Regions from separate parts of the Marinobacterium marisflavi genome, predicted to be linked through region 2. Evidence: predicted binding sites of a transcription regulator. Region 2 holds the regulator's gene; each other region holds the start of a gene.

What was found. Region 2 encodes sigma-54, which starts transcription at its own class of promoters, with help from an activator protein. Its sites were predicted from a motif close to TGGCACNNNNNTTGCTNT; they were not measured.
Region 1: the regulator sigma-54 is predicted to act here: its motif matches at 1,722-1,739, upstream of ureA (urease subunit gamma).
Region 3: the regulator sigma-54 is predicted to act here: its motif matches at 1,264-1,281, upstream of AC1WNR_RS11775 (flagellar hook-length control protein FliK).
Region 4: the regulator sigma-54 is predicted to act here: its motif matches at 1,435-1,452, upstream of glnL (nitrogen regulation protein NR(II)).

What each region holds. Positions count from the first base shown of each region.
Region 1 is NZ_OZ457898.1:1,330,664-1,333,873, forward strand. It holds gene urtD (urea ABC transporter ATP-binding protein UrtD) at 1-19, shown strand, start outside; gene urtE (urea ABC transporter ATP-binding subunit UrtE) at 42-737, shown strand; gene AC1WNR_RS06620 (urease accessory protein UreD) at 746-1,570, shown strand; gene ureA (urease subunit gamma) at 1,807-2,109, shown strand; gene AC1WNR_RS06630 (urease subunit beta) at 2,205-2,513, shown strand; gene ureC (urease subunit alpha) at 2,524-3,210, shown strand, end outside.
Region 2 is NZ_OZ457898.1:1,083,992-1,087,201, forward strand. It holds gene AC1WNR_RS05345 (PTS sugar transporter subunit IIA) at 1-445, opposite strand, end outside; gene hpf (ribosome hibernation-promoting factor, HPF/YfiA family) at 461-751, opposite strand; gene AC1WNR_RS05355 (RNA polymerase factor sigma-54) at 809-2,368, opposite strand; gene lptB (LPS export ABC transporter ATP-binding protein) at 2,401-3,126, opposite strand; gene lptA (lipopolysaccharide transport periplasmic protein LptA) at 3,123-3,210, opposite strand, start outside.
Region 3 is NZ_OZ457898.1:2,394,481-2,397,690, reverse strand. It holds gene fliI (flagellar protein export ATPase FliI) at 1-668, shown strand, start outside; gene AC1WNR_RS11780 (flagellar export protein FliJ) at 672-1,112, shown strand; gene AC1WNR_RS11775 (flagellar hook-length control protein FliK) at 1,328-2,785, shown strand; gene AC1WNR_RS11770 (flagellar basal body-associated FliL family protein) at 2,833-3,210, shown strand, end outside.
Region 4 is NZ_OZ457898.1:2,827,493-2,830,702, reverse strand. It holds gene glnA (glutamate--ammonia ligase) at 1-1,227, shown strand, start outside; gene glnL (nitrogen regulation protein NR(II)) at 1,481-2,536, shown strand; gene glnG (nitrogen regulation protein NR(I)) at 2,537-3,210, shown strand, end outside.

The DNA of each region.
Region 1 (3,210 bases), 250 kb from region 2:
GGTCTACTTGGGCGAATAGCGGTGATTGAGGTAGAGAATAGATGTTAGAACTTAAGTCAGTTAACCAGTTTTACGGCGAGTCTCACACACTCTGGGATCTCGATTTCCATGTGGCCGAGGGCGAGTGCTCGGTGCTGATGGGGCGCAACGGTGTGGGTAAAACCACGCTGCTCGATTGCGTGATGGGCCACAACCCCATCAAAGAAGGGCAAATTCTGTTTCAGGGTGAGGATATCTCTAAGCTCTCAGTGGAGAAGCGACCCTATGTCGGAATTGGCTACGTACCACAGGGACGGCAGATCTTCCCGCTGATGACGGTGGAGGAGAACCTGCAGATTGGTCTGCCGGTGCTACCGCGCGCTAAGCGTAAAATTCCAGACTATATTTTTGATCTCTTTCCTGTGTTAAAAGAGATGCTTAACCGTCGCGGTGGCGACCTCAGTGGTGGTCAGCAGCAACAGTTGGCGATTGCGCGAGCGCTGGTAGTCGATCCGAAGATGCTTATCCTTGACGAACCAACTGAGGGCATCCAGCCCAATATTGTGCAGCAGATCGGTGACATCATCCGCAAGCTCAACGAAGAGTTGGGGCTAACGGTGCTGTTAGTGGAGCAGAAGCTACCCTTTGCGCGCAAAGTGGGTGATAGCTTTACGCTGCTTGACCGCGGTCGCAATGTGGCGAGCGGTGCGATGACCTCGCTGGATGATGCGCTGGTATCGAAATATTTGACGGTGTAGGAGAAAAATTGAACGCTCTAACTCAACGTCAGGGCTGGCTGGCTCAGCTGGAACTTGGCTACCAACTGCGCGGTGAGAAAACCCGTCTGGTGCACTCCAAACGCGAGGGGCCTCTAGCGGTGCAGCGCGCCTTTTATCCTGAAGGGGGTGTGTGCCACACCTACCTGTTGCATCCGCCCGGTGGTGTTGTTGCAGGTGATCAGCTGCACATTGATTTGCGGGTAGAAGCTGACGCCAAGGTCCTGCTAACAACTCCGGGCGCCACTAAGTTCTACCGCTCTACCGGCGCACAGGCTGATCTGACCCAGCAGCTCTATGTAGCTGATGGCGCCTCACTTGAGTGGATGCCGCTGGAGAATATCTTCTTTCCAGAGACCAAGAGCCGCATTCTGACCGAAGTGCATCTGCAGCCGGGCGCTCAGTTTATCGGTTGGGAGATCAACTGTTTGGGTCGCCCCAGCAATGTGGAGCGGTTTGAGCGCGGTCAGATTCACTCCGAGATGCGCATTTTCCGTGACGGTGCCCCTGTGCTTTTTGATCGCTTCGCAACTGATGGTGAATCGATCATCAACTCACCTGTGGGTTTGCGTGGCGTGAGTGGAAACTCAACGCTGATCGCTACCCTCGATGATGCCGAAGTGGTTGAGCAGGTTCAGCGGGTGCTGGACGGTAACAAGCTCGCTGGTGCCACCTTGGTGGATGGTTTGCTGGTGGTGCGCACTATTTCGGAGCAGAGTCATCAGGTTGTTGGGCTGTTTGCAGAGGTTTGGAAGCTGATTCGACCCCATATCAACGGGCGTGACGCCTGTATGCCCCGAATTTGGGCAACCTGATTTGTTACTACACTTAAACGCACCTTGTTGGTGCGTTTTTTATTGCTTTTGCGACTGTTGTGACAGAGTGGGTGCTGCGATTTTCGATATTTTTGCCAAATAGTCCGCTAAATAAACGAAGATCGTGAAAGTTAACTGCAGTAGAGCAAGTTGGTACTCTGCTTGCTCTACAAACTGAAATTACCGAGATCCCATTGTGCCAGTTCGTTGAAGCTGGACATTAGAAGGAGCCACTAATGGAACTCACTCCCAGAGAGAAGGATAAGCTGCTGATCTTTACTGCGGGCCTGTTGGCTGAGCGTCGTAGAGAGCGCGGTTTGAAGCTCAACTACCCGGAAGCGGTTGCGTTTATCAGCGCCGCCATACTGGAGGGCGCCCGTGATGGCCGCACCGTAGCTGATCTAATGGATTACGGTCGTACGCTATTGAAGCGTGAAGATGTGATGGAAGGCGTGCCCGAGATGATCCATGACGTACAGGTTGAGGCGACCTTCCCAGACGGCACCAAGCTGGTCACTGTTCACGAACCTATAGTTTAAAAAATTTTGTAGGAGCGCAGCTCTGCTGCGCGATTTTCAATCTGCAGAAATAGGGTGATCGCGCACCGTAGCTGCGCACCAACAAGGAGATCTAAATGATTCCTGGCGAAATTGTTACCGAACCGGGTGAGATTCACCTAAACGAGGGGCGCGAGACTGAACTGATCTCCGTCTCTAATGTGGGTGACCGTCCGGTCCAGATCGGCTCGCACTACCACTTTTATGAAGTGAATGACTCGCTGATATTCGACAGAGCCGCAGCTCGGGGTTATCGCCTCAATATCGCTGCAGGCACGGCGGTGCGTTTCGAGCCGGGTCAGACGCGTGAGGTTGAGCTGGTTAAGCTGGCTGGCAAGCGCGAGGTTTATGGTTTTCAAGGTCGCGTAAGCGGCAAACTCGACTAGGAGAGCAGGGATGTCACGAATTCAACGCACGGCCTATGCCGAGATGTTTGGCCCGACAACGGGCGACCGCATGCGCCTGGCTGATACCGAGCTCTGGCTGGAGGTTGAGAAGGACCTGACCACCTACGGCGAAGAGGTGAAGTTTGGTGGCGGTAAGGTTATCCGCGACGGTATGGGGCAGTCGCAGGCGATGCGTGCAGAAACACCTGATTTGGTGATAACCAATGCGCTGATCATTGACCACTGGGGCATTATTAAGGCCGATGTAGCGGTCCGCGATGGTCGAATTTTTGCTATCGGCAAAGCTGGAAACCCTGATATTCAGCCCGGTGTCGATATCATTGTAGGCCCAAGCACTGAGGTGATCGCGGGCGAGGGGAGTATCCTCACGGCCGGTGGTATTGATGCTCATATCCACTTTATCTGTCCGCAGCAGGTCGATGAAGCGCTCTGCTCCGGAGTAACCACCATGATTGGCGGCGGTACTGGCCCCGCTACAGGTACAAACGCTACAACCTGTACCCCGGGCGCCTGGAATATTGCACGCATGTTAGCGGCGGCCGACTCGTTGCCGATGAATCTTGGCTTCCTTGGAAAGGGTAACGCGAGCTTGCCAGATCCACTGCGCGAGCAGGTTGAGGCGGGCGCCATAGGTTTGAAACTGCATGAGGACTGGGGTACCACGCCTGCTGCGATC
Region 2 (3,210 bases):
GGGATTGAGCGTTGTTGAATAGCGCATCACTGTTGGGACTCTGGCGCAGTTCGTTAAGCGCTTTCGGGTTGCTGAATAGTTCAGCGAGGCCCGCTAGCGTTTTTAGATGCTCATCGTTGCCGTCGTCCGGAACGATCAAAGCGCAGATTAGGTCGACGGGTTGGCTGTCTATCGCATCAAAGTCGATGGGTTTAGTCAGTGTCAGCAACGCAGCAGCCGGTTTGTCGGCTCCGGCAATGCGACAGTGGGGAATCCCAACCCCTGACCCTAGGCCTGTGCTGCCTAAGCGTTCGCGGTTAAGTAGTCCAGAAAAAATAGTGTCAGCATCGGTGCCATTAACGGAAGTGGCCAGCATCTCGCTGGCCACCTCTAAGACACGCTTTTTGCTAGCAATGTCAGCACCCTGTTGGGTCGCTGAACTGATTAGCAGTTCTCCAAGTTGCATTGTCTATTACTTCACTTATTTGTGTGATTTCATTTTCTCTTTGTGCTTGATGATCTGGCGGTCAAGTTTGTCCACCATCGCATCAATCGCGGCATACATATCATCGTGCTCATGTGAGGCGACAACCTGACCGCCGGCCAAATGAATATCGGCCTCAGCTTTCTGACCCTGCTTCTCCACGCTAAGGGTAACCTGAGCACTCTGGATGTTGTCGAAGTGGCGCTCTAGTTTGTCAAATTTGGTACGCACGTATTCGCTCATGCTTTCAGTCAGCTCTACATGATGTCCGGTGATGTTAATTTGCATATGACTTCTCCTCGTACCGGGCGGAATAGGGTAGAGGCCCGCCCTGCCTCAAAAAATCTATTGCGAAACCAGTCGTTTGCGTTCATTTGACGGTGGTATGTTCAATACCTCACGATACTTTGCAATTGTCCGTCTGGCTACATTGAAACCTTGATCTTCAAGTATTTTGGCTATCTTGCTATCGCTCAGGGGCTTACGGCTATCTTCATCATCGACCAGCTTACGGATGACAGCGCGGATGGCTGTCGATGAAGCCGAACCGCCATCGACTGTGCTGATGTGGCTAGAGAAGAAGTACTTCAGTTCGAAGACGCCGCGTGGCGTATGCATGTACTTCTGCGTAGTGACACGTGAGATCGTTGATTCGTGCATCTCTACCGCCTCAGCGATGTCATGCAAAACCAGCGGTACCATCCCCTCATCACCGCGCTCCAAGAAGCCGATCTGTTTGGCAACAATCTGTGAGGCGACTTTCAGCAGGGTTTCGTTACGACTCTGTAAACTCTTCAGGAACCAACGCGCCTCTTGAAGGTTATCGCGTAGGTACTGGTTCTGTGCGCTGGTATCACCGCGCTTGATCAAGTCCGCATACTGATCGTTGATTCGGAGTTCTGGCGACACTTCGCTATTTAAGCTGACCACCCAATCCCCTTGTACTTTACGTACCAGCACATCAGGAATGACATACTCGGCCGCATTCTCGGTGATAATCGAGCCGGGGTGTGGGTTAAGTGTTTGAATTAGTTCAATAACGGCTTGAAGGCTATCTTCCTTAATCCGCATCCGACGCATAATTGATTTATAGTCGCGGTTGCCCAAAAGCGCCAGATAATCACGGCACAATCTCAACGCCTCTGGGCGCAGAGGGGTATCAGGAGAGAGCTGTTTGAGCTGAATCGTCAGGCACTCGCTCAGGTCGCGTGCAGCGACCCCAGGAGGGTCGAACTGCTGTAGTCGGTGCAACACCGCCTCGACTTCGTCCATCTCGACATCCATGAACTCTTCAGGGTACTGCTCCTGACACTGCAGCAGAATATCGCCGCAGTCGGTTGTCAGGTAGCCGTCGCCGTCGATAGCATCAATGAAAGCCTCAGCGATAAAACGATCCAACTCGCTCATACGAGTCAAGTTGAGCTGCCAGCTTAGGTGATCTTGCAGCGTGTCTTGCAGCGTGTCGTTATCGCCGGGCGTCCAGTCATCGTCGCGCGTTGCCGTGCTTGTGGTGGTGCTGGTTTGGTAAGTGTCGTCCCATGAGCTATCTGTCGCCAGCTCATCGGGTATCCCCTCATTCCAGTCGCTATCGGTTTGACTAGAGTCCGGCTGATCATCCCAGTCATTGCTGCTCAGCTCGCTCTCTGCGGAGGAGTCAATTTCGTCACTGGCTTGCGTACTGACTTCGGCAGAGTCACTGCTGGCTACTGATTCTGATTCGCTGGAATTCGTTTGGACGTCGCCCTCATCCTCCTCAGCTACTTCAAGCAGCGGATTGGATTCAAGCGCATTCTGTATCTCAGTCTGTAGCTCCAGTGTGGAGAGCTGCAGCAGGCGGATCGCTTGCTGAAGCTGAGGCGTCATCGTTAATGACTGGCCTATTTTTAGCTGAAGAGACTGTTTCATAATTCTTTATTCACTTAAACGAGCCAGGACAATTACAGCCTAAACTCGTCCCCTAAATATGCCTGACGCACCTGCGGATTGGCTAATATCGCCTCAGCGTTGCCCTCAGCGAGAATGCGTCCCTCACTTACAATATAGGCGCGTTCACAGATATCGAGAGTCTCGCGCACGTTGTGGTCGGTAATTAGTACACCGATGCCGCGATCTTTCAGGTGGCGAATTGTCTGTTTTATGTCGCTGACTGAAATTGGATCGACGCCGGCAAAAGGTTCATCTAGTAAGATAAATTTCGGATCATTGGCCAACGCACGGGCTATCTCCACACGTCGGCGTTCACCGCCAGAGAGCACCATCCCTTTGGAGTCGCGTATATGGGTGATATGGAACTCTTCAAGTAGTGCTTGAGCCTTCTCTTCACGCTGCGCCTGAGTCAGATCTTTGCGTGTCTCCAGAATGGCCATTAGATTATCGTAGACACTTAGCTTGCGAAACACGGAAGCTTCTTGTGGCAGATAGCCGACGCCCAAGCGGGCGCGCTGATGTATGGGTAGGCGAGTGATGTCATCCTGCTGGAGTCGTATGGCACCTCGATCAGCAGAAATTAGACCGACGATCATGTAGAAACAGGTGGTTTTCCCAGCACCATTGGGACCAAGCAGCCCGATAATCTCGCCTTGCTCAACGCTGAGTGAGACATCTTTGATCACTTCACGGCCGCGGTAAGCTTTAGCCAGAGCGTTAGCTTCCAGTCTGATCATGAACCCGAATCACTGCGTGGCTGAATGACCATGCGAACACGTTTGTCGGATTTGCTGTCACTGAAGGCGTCTACCAGAGCTTTC
Region 3 (3,210 bases), 1.3 Mb from region 2:
TTGCCGAGTACTTCCGCGACCAGGGTAAAAACGTACTGCTGCTGATGGATTCGCTCACCCGCGTCGCCCATGCGCAGCGAGAGATAGGGCTGGCCGTTGGCGAACCACCGACAACCAAGGGCTATCCGCCGTCAGTATTTACCCTCTTACCCTCACTGATTGAGCGGGCCGGCAATACGCAGGTGGCAAACGGCTCGATTACGGCGATATACACCGTACTGGCGGAGGGGGACGATCAACAGGATCCTATCGTCGATTCGGCCCGGGCGATCCTTGACGGTCATATTGTCCTCACACGTGAGTTGGCCGCTCAGGGACACTACCCAGCGATCGATATTTTGCAGTCGGTAAGCCGTCTGATTCCGCAACTGGCGAGCCCTGACCACCTCGAGAGCGCTAATGAGTTTCGACGCCTGTACGCGGCCTATCAGGAGCATCGGGATCTGATCAGTGTGGGTGCATATCAGCGCGGCAGTAATGCGCAGGTTGATCAGGCGATTAGTCGACTACCGTTTATGCGTAGCTTTCTGCAACAGGAGATCAATCGTTCTGTGAGTTTTAAAGAGTCGATTCATTTTCTAGAGAACATACCAGAGGAGGTTGAGTCACCTACGACTGGTCGCGAGGCACCTAATCGCACCACTGAACCTCAGGTTCTGGAGGGTTAAACGATGAGTACTAACTGGCAAGTTGTGTACGACCTGCGTCTGCGGGAGCAGGAAGAGGCGAAAATTCGGGTACAGGAGACCAGGCTAGGTGAAGAGAAAACACTCGCGTCGCTCAACCAGGTTCTCTCCTTCCTTAGTGAATATAAGCTTAGCCTGAGCCAACTTGAAGCTGAGGGCGCTCCGATCGCAACGATTATTCGCACCCGTGCGGCGATTAAACAGCTAGCTGAGTCGGCGGCCCAGCAGGAGCAACTGCTAGTGCAGCTCAGTTTCGTGCTGCAACAGAACGAGAGATATCTGATCGAGTGCAGTGCAAAGCTGCGTGCGGTCGAGAAATTGCAGGACAACGCCGTACAATCGCAGCGGCGGTTGCGGCAAGTTGCCGAGGCGAAGGAGCTGGACGAGATGGCCAGGCGGCAATATATGGCCAATTTATCGACATAATGATGATAAATTATCTTCTGTCTGCTTTTTCCTCTCTGCCGTTTAATCTGATTTGATGCACATCACGATTTTTATATATCGTTTTTTATGTATTATTATTCAATAACTTACAAAGAATTTTGCAGAATATATTGGGGTTGAAACAGCCTGTTGGCAAGCTAATTGCATCGTTAGTGACAACAGAACGAATAGCGATTTACTAAGGTGGTATGCCTGTGAACAATTCGAGCCTCAACTTTTTTGGAATCTCGCTGGATAAAACTGCAGCGACAGATATTAAAGGTTCTAAAAATCAATTACTTAGCGAAAATTCGCCGGTTCAGGCATTTAAGTCATTATTGGCTGGAACAGCCCAGGGTGACGAGTCCAAGCTGCTTCTGGAGGGTGTCAAAAATTTGCCGCCTCAGGGGCAAAAGATGGCAGCAGGACTGTTAGATACCTTTCCGGAGCTGAAAGAGCTCAGTGCTGAGCAGTTGGTTGAGGTCATGCAGCAACTGGCATTGGCCAGTACTGAGGGTCAGGCGTTACCACCGCAGATGGCTGACTCAGATGCGCAGACGGCGATTGTTAAGCTGATTAAAAGTATTCAAAACGCGACCGGTCTTCAGTCGGCTGTGCCGCTGGCGCAGCAGCTTACTGTGCCTGCAGAGAACACAAGCTCTCTTGTAATGCCACAGGGCACGGCAAAACCTACAATTACAGATACACAGCTGCTGCAGGTTGCTCAGCGCTTTGGCAGTGCTGAATCGGTTGCGCGGCAGGTGATAGCCGGATCGGATGGGCAAAAGGTTTTAGTCGATGAGGATCTTCTTGTACTCGCTAAAGCGGCGACTCAGCAAACCTTGAGCAAAGTACAAGCTAGCGTAGCTGCTGCAGTGAACACAGAGAATGCCGCACGTGCTGATATTGGACAGATATTGCAGCAGATGCAGGGGCGTCTGAGAGTTAAAGCGGAGCTGAGCGTAGCCGGCGAAGCGGTGTCAAAGTCAGCTACGGCTGTGACAGCCGATAGTTTCCTCACCAGTCGGGCACTGGGCGCGCAGCAATTGGTACAAGCAAAGTTGCAGTCAGAGGGTCAACTCACTGCACCGATGACGCGTGCGGGACAGGTTCAACTGACCGAGCGTCCAGTCACGACAACTCCCTTTTCGGGAGCAGCCGTGCAACTGACCGCTCTAGATACGAGTCAGCACGCCAATGCTCAGCTTCATCGCGTGACTGAACAACCGCTGGCAGAGAACTTTAATACCGTTCAGAACCAAGAGCGTCTGCAGCGGGCGATGGGTGAGCGGGTATTGCAGATGGTTGAGTCCGGTAAATGGGATACGGAGATGGAGCTTTACCCTGCGCGTTTGGGCACTGTCCGTATTCGTATGTCGATGGAGAATAGCGAGCTGCAATTGGTTATGACATCTCAGAGCTCAGCGGTTAAAGAGTTGCTCGAAGCAGGTCTGCCGCGCCTGCGTGACAGTCTGCAGGAGCAAGGCATTCAGTTGGCTAACTCCAGCGTACAGCAGGAGAGTGCTGGCCAACAGAGTGGTTCACAATTTGCTCAGAATGGCGCCGCTAGCGATAGTGGCAGTAACGAGCTGGGCGATGCGCATGGCACTGAACTGAAAGCGGGTGGCCATGTTGGCGGCAGTCACGATGGTGAACTCGATACTTTCGCCTAGGATAAAGCTGATTTACATATTGGACACTGGTAACGAGGAACGCCGAGATGGCAGAAGAAGATAAGACAGACGATACCCAGGAAGAGGGTGGCAAAAAGAGAGGCGGAGGTATCTTTAAGATACTAGCCATCGTTTTTGGTTTGATCATCGTCATCGCTGTCAGTGTGGGTGCAACCCTCTATCTGACCGGTTTCTTTGATGTAGAAAAAGAGCAAACCTCGACCGAGGTGATCGAAGAGCTCGAGAACACCATGCTCGATGAGAACGGTGAGCCCATTGCCGATATCGGCCCCGAGAAGCAGGTCAAAGAGTATCCAGATCCGCAGAAATTTGAGCAGTCCTACCAGGACTTCAAAGCCAAATTCACTGTGAACGTACCAAATAGTAAGAAGTATGTTCAGTTCTCGCTCTCTATTATGACCTTC
Region 4 (3,210 bases), 1.7 Mb from region 2:
AATGACTCTGACATGATCCTTCTTCCAGACGACTCAGCGACTATCGTTGATCCGTTTTCTGAAGATGCAACTGTTATCGTTCGTTGTGACATCGTTGAGCCGGCTACTGGCCTGGGCTACGAGCGTGACCCACGTTCTGTTGCTAAGCGCGCAGAAGAGTACCTGAAATCTACTGGCATCGCTGACAGCGCTATGTTCGGTCCTGAGCCAGAGTTCTTTGTATTCGACGAAGTTCACTTCCACGCTGACATGTCAGGCTGTGGTTACTCTGTATCGTCTGAAGAAGCTGCTTGGTCTTCTAACCACAAGTTTGAAGGCGGCAACACTGGCCACCGTCCACGTGTTAAAGGCGGTTACTTCCCAGTACCACCAGTCGATTCTCTGCACGATATGCGTGCGGCTATGTGTGATGCCATGACCGCTATGGGTCTGCACGTAGAGGTACACCACCACGAAGTTGCTACTGCTGGTCAGTGTGAGATCGGTGTTGCGGGTAACACGCTGGTTAAGAAAGCTGACGAAGTTCAGATTCTTAAGTATGCAATCCACAACGTTGCTCACGCTTACGGCAAAACTGCTACCTTCATGCCTAAGCCAATCGTTGGCGACAACGGTTCTGGTATGCACGTACACCAGTCTCTGTCTAAAGATGGCAAGAACATCTTTGCAGGCGACGCTTATGCTGGTCTGAGCGAAGAAGCTCTGTACTACATCGGTGGTATTATTAAGCACGCTAAAGCACTGAACGCTCTGTGTAACCCAGGTACTAACTCATACAAGCGTCTGGTACCAGGCTTCGAAGCTCCAGTAATGCTGGCGTACTCTGCACGTAACCGTTCAGCGTCTATCCGTATTCCATACGTGACTAGTCCTAAAGGCCGTCGTATCGAGACTCGCTTCCCTGATCCAATCGCTAACCCATACCTGTGCTTCGCAGCGCTGATGATGGCTGGTCTGGACGGTATCCAGAACAAGATCCACCCTGGCGATGCAGCTGACAAAGACCTGTACGACCTGCCTGCTGAAGAAGCAGCTCAGATTCCACAGGTGTGTGGCTCACTGGAAGAAGCTCTGGACGCACTGGAAGCTGACCACGAGTTCCTGACTCGCGGTGGTGTTTTCACTGAAGACATGCTGGCCGCTTACATCGAGCTCAAGCGTGAAGAGTGTCTGAAAGTTAGCACTACTACTCACCCAGTAGAGTACGATCTGTACTACTCAGTATAAGACCAATACTGAATCGAAAAGCCCAGCTTATGCTGGGCTTTTTTGTATCTATCCCACCTCCGTATCAATCAACGAAGCGCTATTTTGGTGCGACCTCACTCGCCTTATTTTCGCTGTGCACTATAATGGTGCATGCACGCGATGATATTTTTTGATCAGCAGAGACGAAAAGTCTGTAGCCCAAGTATTACGCGGTTTGTGGCGTATTGGCAGAGTTTTTGCTCCATGATATTCAGTTAAAAATGGAACCCCTATGACAACTCCAAATCAGTATTCACAGCTGGTAGAGAATCTTACAAGCGCCGTTTTGGTGCTAGATCGCGCGCGTCAGGTGATCTTTGCTAACCCCTCTGCCGAGGTGCTGTTTGATGCTAGTCGTAAGCGTATGCAGGGTCTTAGCGCAGAGATCTTTTTCGGTGGCGAGCGCGAAGAGTTAGAGTTACTGCATCTGGTCTCCAAGACTGGTCACCGCTTCAGCAAGCGCGAAGCAAAAATGTTAACCGTCACAGGGCAGGCGCTGATAACCGATTACAGTGTTTCGCCGCTACCCGATGGCTTGATCTTAATTGAGGCACATCCACGGGATCGCCTGCTCAGAATTGAGCGCGAGGAGGAGTTACTTAATCGCCACGCTTCCGCCAGCGGATTAATACGCGGTTTGGCGCATGAGATTAAAAATCCTCTGGGCGGTATTCGTGGCGCAGCGCAACTTCTAGAGCGCGAACTACCCAGTGACGACCTCAAAGAGTTTACCCGCATCATCATTGACGAGGCGGACCGTCTTCGCAATCTGGTCGATCGTATGATGGGCCCGTACCGCAAACCACAGATCTCAGAGGTTAATATTCACGCGGTACTCGAGCATGTGCGCTCGCTGATTGATGTCGAATCTGAAGGCCGAATTGAGCTGGTGCGTGACTACGACCCCAGTCTGCCCGAGTTTGATGGTGACTATGAGCAGCTGATTCAGGCAATTCTGAATATCTGTAAAAACGCATTGCAGGCCCTGCAGTCTGCCAATATTGAGAACCCAAGAATTACGCTGCGTACACGTGCGCTGCGTCGCATCACGCTAGGTACAGAACAACACCGTCTGGTGGCCTGCGTTGAGATTGTCGATAACGGCCCCGGGATTCCTGCTGAGCTCGTCGACACTGTCTTTTTCCCTATGGTTACTGGTCGTGCTGAGGGTACAGGGCTTGGGCTGTCCATCGCCCAATCAATTATTAACCAGCACTCGGGTCTGATTGAGTGTAAATCCAAGCCCGGCCGAACCAGTTTTCAAATTTATATTCCGTTGGAGAGTTAAATGTCAGCCGCTGCATGTGTCTGGATCGTGGATGACGATCGCTCGATTCGTTGGGTGCTAGAGAGAGCGCTGTCTGGCGCAGGTATGGATACTCGCACCTTTGATAATGGTGATGAACTGCTGCGTCGAATAAAGCAGGAGCAGCCTGATGTCATCATTAGCGATATCCGTATGCCAGGTATCGATGGACTAGAGATGCTATCTCAGTTGCAGGAACTCTTCCCGCAGATACCGACCATCATTATGACCGCCCATTCAGATTTGGATAGTGCGGTTGCCTCTTATCAGGGTGGTGCCTTCGAGTATCTTCCCAAACCCTTCGATGTAGATGAGGCCGTCGCACTAGTGCAACGGGCTGTAGAGCACGCTGAAGAGCAGCGCGGCAAACAGCCTGTAGCGGTGGAGGAAGCCAGCACCGAAATCATCGGGGAAGCGCCGGCGATGCAGGAGGTTTTCCGCGCGATAGGGCGTTTGTCACACTCAAATATTACCGTTTTGATCAATGGTGAGTCGGGTACGGGTAAAGAGCTGGTTGCTCATGCTCTGCATACGCACAGTCCGCGCGCTGCTAATGAGTTTATTCCGCTCAATATGGCGGCAATACCGCGTGACCTGATTGAGTCCGAGCTATTTGGACATGAGAAAGGTGCCTTTACCGGCGCACAGGCAGCTCG